Regions from separate parts of the Cellulosimicrobium sp. I38E genome, predicted to be linked through region 1. Evidence: riboswitches for the same ligand, from Rfam matches in the RefSeq annotation. Region 1 holds a riboswitch; the other holds the start of a gene.
What was found. A riboswitch is a leader RNA that binds a small molecule or an ion and turns the genes downstream of it on or off. The one in region 1 is predicted to bind S-adenosylmethionine.
Positions count from the first base shown of each region.

Region 2: linked by a shared signal. The riboswitch ahead of A0J59_RS06275 (methylenetetrahydrofolate reductase) and the one ahead of A0J59_RS01730 (NADPH-dependent FMN reductase) in region 1 are both predicted to bind S-adenosylmethionine.

Region 1 covers NZ_LUAZ01000008.1:37,311-39,752, reverse strand. The annotation lists gene A0J59_RS01735 (flavin reductase family protein) at 1-295, opposite strand, end outside; gene A0J59_RS01730 (NADPH-dependent FMN reductase) at 292-891, opposite strand; SAM riboswitch class IV at 912-1,045, opposite strand; gene gdhA (NADP-specific glutamate dehydrogenase) at 1,239-2,442, shown strand, end outside.
Region 2 covers NZ_LUAZ01000017.1:227,948-230,389, reverse strand. The annotation lists gene A0J59_RS06275 (methylenetetrahydrofolate reductase) at 1-993, opposite strand, end outside; SAM riboswitch class I at 1,157-1,259, opposite strand; gene A0J59_RS06270 (alpha/beta fold hydrolase) at 1,391-2,335, shown strand; gene A0J59_RS06265 (hypothetical protein) at 2,382-2,442, shown strand, end outside.

The sequences.
Region 1 (2,442 bases):
CCGAGACGTCGTCCTGGTGGTCGGCGAGGAAGCTCACCGTGAGCGTGCGCGCGGCGGAGACCGCGGGCCACGACGACGACGTCGACGCGAGCGAGAACGCGAGCAGCGGGGGTGCGGCCGAGACGGAGATGACCGACGTCGCGGTGAACCCGACGAGACGGCCGTCGTGCTCGAGCGCGATCACGGCGACCCCGGCCGGGTGGCCGCGGAACACGGACTTGTACTCGTCGGGGGAGAGCTGCGGCTCGTCCTGCTCTGCCAGGAGGGCCTCCAGGTGGGTGAGCTCGGCGGTCATCGGGCCACCCCCGCGAACGCGTCGGCGACGGCCTGGTCGGCGTGCGGCGGGTCGCCGCCGTCCACCCCGGGGAGCGGCGTCGCGGCGCGGCGCAGCGCGTCGCCCTCACGGGCGAGCCACGCGTCCACGACGGGGCCCAGGTCCGCGAGCTGCGGCTCGGTGACCGTGAGGGAGCGGGTCGGGACGACGGCGCCCAGCTCGACGAGCACGGGCCGCAGGTGCACCTCGCCGACGAGCGCGTGGGCGGGGTTGCCCGACACGACGAGCGGCACGACGACGACGCCCGCGAGCCCGTCCGGGCCGTAGAGGTCGAGGAACGCCTTGAGGAGCCCGGTGTACGACGCCTTGTAGACCGGCGTCGCCACGACGGCGACGGTCGCCGCGGCGAGCCGGTCGCGCGCGGCGTCCGCTGCGGGGCGCTCGGGGGCGAGGATCTCGGTGGCGAACGTCGCGAGGTCGATCGTCGAGACGTCGGCCGTGCCGAGGAGGGCGGCGACGCGGTGCGCCACGGACTCGGCGGCGCCGAGCGTCCGCGAGCCGGGGCGCGGGTTGCCGGAGACGGCGAGGACCGTCGGGGAGAGGGAGCGGTGGGTCATGTGTACCTCGCAGTAGTCGTCGATCACGCTTGCCGCGCGGCCGTCCCGCGGGTGCGGGGCCGGTCGCGCGCGGCCTGGTCATCTCCCGGAGCACCCCGCCGTGACAGGGGGTTGCCGACCAGCGAGCCGGGGCTTGGCACTGGTGCTCGTGACCTTGGGGACGGGTATAGCAACGGCTCCACGAAAACCGCACCAGATCGATCGGGTTTCTCAGTGGGTGGACGGTTGTGTCCTTCCCGGGGGCCCTGCGCGACGTCTCCGGGTGCGCAGGGAGTGAGACGGCGGTACGGGAACTTCTGGCACAGGCGTACCGTCAGCAGGAGTTTCCGCCCAGACGAGGAGTACCCATGGACAGCCGACTGCAGTCCGTCTACGACGAGGTCCTGCGTCGCAACCCCGGCGAGGCCGAGTTCCACCAGGCCGTGCGCGAGGTCTTCGACTCGCTCGGCCCCGTGCTGCGCAAGCACCCGCGCTACGTCGAGGCGGCCGTCCTCGAGCGCGTGTGCGAGCCCGAGCGCCAGATCATCTTCCGCGTCCCGTGGGTGGACGACACGGGCCGCGTGCAGATCAACCGCGGCTTCCGGGTCGAGTTCAACTCGGCGCTCGGTCCGTACAAGGGCGGCCTGCGGTTCCACCCGTCGGTCTACCTCGGGATCGTCAAGTTCCTCGGCTTCGAGCAGATCTTCAAGAACTCGCTCACCGGCATGCCGATCGGCGGCGGCAAGGGCGGGTCGGACTTCGACCCCCGCGGCCGCTCCGACGGCGAGGTCATGCGGTTCTGCCAGTCGTTCATGACCGAGCTGTACCGGCACATCGGCGAGAACACCGACGTCCCGGCCGGTGACATCGGCGTGGGCGGCCGCGAGATCGGCTACCTGTTCGGCCAGTACAAGCGGATCACCAACCGCTACGAGTCCGGCGTCCTCACGGGCAAGGGGATCTCGTGGGGCGGCTCGCTCGTGCGCACCGAGGCGACGGGGTACGGCACCGTGCTCTTCGCGCAGAGCATGCTCGAGACGCGCGGGCAGGAGCTCGACGGCCGGCGCGTCGTGGTCTCCGGCTCGGGCAACGTCGCGATCTACGCGACCGCCAAGGCCCAGCAGCTCGGCGCGAACGTCGTCGCCTTCTCCGACTCCTCCGGCTACGTCGTGGACGAGGCCGGCGTCGACCTCGACCTGCTGCGTCAGATCAAGGAGGTCGAGCGCGGCCGCGTCGCCGACTACGCGGCCCGTCGCCCGGGGGCGCGCGTCGTCACCGACGGCTCCATCTGGGACGTGCCGTGCGACGTCGCGCTGCCGTGCGCGACGCAGAACGAGCTCGACGAGAGCGCGGCCAAGCAGCTCGTGGCGAACGGCGTCGTCGCGGTCGCCGAGGGCGCCAACATGCCGACGACGCCCTCCGCCGTCGCGCTCCTCCAGGAGGCGGGCGTGCTGTTCGCTCCCGGCAAGGCCGCGAACGCCGGCGGCGTCGCGACCTCGGCGCTCGAGATGCAGCAGAACGCGTCGCGCGACTCGTGGTCGTTCGAGTACACGGAGGAGAGGCTCGCGCAGA
Region 2 (2,442 bases), on a different contig from region 1:
GACGGGCGTGCCGTGCGTGGCGGCGCTCGTCGTGGGCAGGGAGGTGCCGGTGACCCACGGCCCGCTGGCCAGGTCCGGGACGAGCGGGGCGGCGGCAGCGCTGGTGCTGCCTCCCGTCCCGGCCGACCCGCCGCCGAGGTGGACACCCTCGAGCAGGTCAAGAGCGGCGCGGTGCTTGTTGAACGTGTACACGTGCAGACCGGGCGTGCCCGCGTCGAGGACGCGCTGCGCGAGGTCCACGGTGTACGCGATCCCGTAGGCGTGCTGCGCCTCCGGGTCGGGCAGGGCGTCGAGCGCGTCCAGCAGGTGCTGAGGCGCGCGCACGCCCGTGAGCTCCTCGACGCGACGGAGCCGCGCAGGCTCCGTCGTGGGCAGCAGCCCGGCGAGGATGGGGATCGTCACGCCGGCCGCGCGGGCCTCGGCGACGAAGTCGGTGTACGACGACGCGTCGTAGAAGAGCTGCGTGATCGCGAAGCTCGCGCCGGCCTGCTGCTTCTGCCACAGGCGGCGCACCTCCTGGGCGCGCGTCGTGCCGGCGGCGGGGTTGCCGTCGCAGAACGTCGCGACGGCGATCGTCAGCGGGCGGGCCGCGCCGCGCAGCGCCGCGGCCGGGTCGGACGCGCAGCGCGACGCCTCGACCTCGCGCAGGAGCGCGACGAGCTCGGTCGACGACCGCACGCCGTCGGGCGCGGGCTGCCAGTCCGGCTGGTCGCGCGGCGGGTCGCCGCGCAGCGCGAGGAAGCTGCGCACGCCCTCGTCGAGGAAGTCGGAGATGACCTCCTCCACGTCCTCGCGCGACGCCCCGACGCACGTGAGGTGCGCGATCGGCAGCACGGGCGTGCCCTGGAGCAGGCGGCCGACGACCTGGCGCGCGGTCGCGCGGTCGGTCCCGGCCGCGCCGTACGTCACCGAGACGAAGTCGGGGTGGGTCGCGACGAGACGCCGCGCCGTCTCCCAGAACTTCGGCGCCGCGTCCGGGCGCCGCGGGGGCATGAGCTCGAACGAGACCGTGGGGCGTGCGGCCCCGCCGTGGGCCTGCCCGACGGCGTCCGCGACGCTCACGACGTCGCTCCGACCGGGGTGCGTGCGTGCGCGACCGCCGTCGGGCACGTGCTGCCCGGACGGTGCGCGAAGGATGCCTCTGAGACCATTAGTCGCTCCATCGACCCTGGCGTTAGCACCTTTGTCCTCGGGAGGCTTCCGTCGGCGGGTTGCTGCGGTGTCGTCGAGCCAGGACTCTCGACCGCTCTGGATGGTTGGCACGATCCTACGGCGCATCCGCCATGCGGTCGAGGGTGCTCGCCTGCTGAGACGCCCGCCCGGTCGAGGCCTCCTTCCTATGATGGGCGGACGGTCACGACCTGTCGCTCGGAGCGCTCAGGAGGATCCGATGAAGCACTCGTCCAAGCCGCGGCACCGCTCCCGAGAGGTCGACGGGGTAGGTATCCACTACCGCGAGGCCGGGGTGCCCTCGTCGACCGCGGTGCTGCTCCTGCACGGCTTCCCCGCCTCGTCCCACTCGTTCCGGGACGTGATGCCGGTGCTCGCCGACCACGCGTACGTCGTCGCCCCCGACCTTCCCGGCTTCGGCTTCTCCGACGCCCTCCCGCCCGAGGAGTACACGTTCGAGCGCCTGACGGACGTGATCGAGGCGCTGGTCACGAGCCTGGGGATCGAGCGCTACGTCCTCTACGTCACCGACTTCGGCACTCCCGTCGGGTACTCGCTGGCGATGCGCGACCCCGGCCACGTGCTGGGACTGGTCGTGCAGAACGGCAACGCCCACGACGCGGGCCTCGGGGACACCTGGGACACGGCCCGGCGTTTCTGGGCCGACCCGACCCCGGAGAACCGGGCGGCGCTCCCGGACTGGCTGACCTTCGAAGGGACCCGGGACCAGTACCTCGCCGGGTCGCCTCCGAGCGTCCAGGAGCTTCATCCGCCCGAGTCGTGGCACCTCGACTGGGGGCGGCTGTCGCGCCCGGGCATGACCGACCTGCAGTTCCGGCTCTTCACCGACTACCGGTCGCACGTCGCACGCTTCCCCGCGATCGCCGCCTACCACCGGCGCCACCAGCCCCCGTGCATGGTCCTCTGGGGCCGCTTCGACACGTTCTTCGACATCCGCGAGGTCGTCGCCTACCACGAGGTCATGGAGACCCTCGCCGTGCACGTCTACGACGCCGGTCACTTCCTGCTCGAGACGCACGCGAGCGAGGTCGCCGCACTCCTCGCCGCCTTCGTCGACGACGCGCTCGACCGGGCGGGGTCCACCGCACGGTGGGCAGCCAGGTCGGCGCGAACCGATGCGCCGGAGGCGCCGGCCCGGGACTAGGGTGAGCCGACCTCTCACCGACACCGAGCGAGCACAGGAGCCCGCCATGTACGCGACCCCGACCCGCCCGATGACGCAGGACGAGCTCGATCGGATCTGCCGCGTGT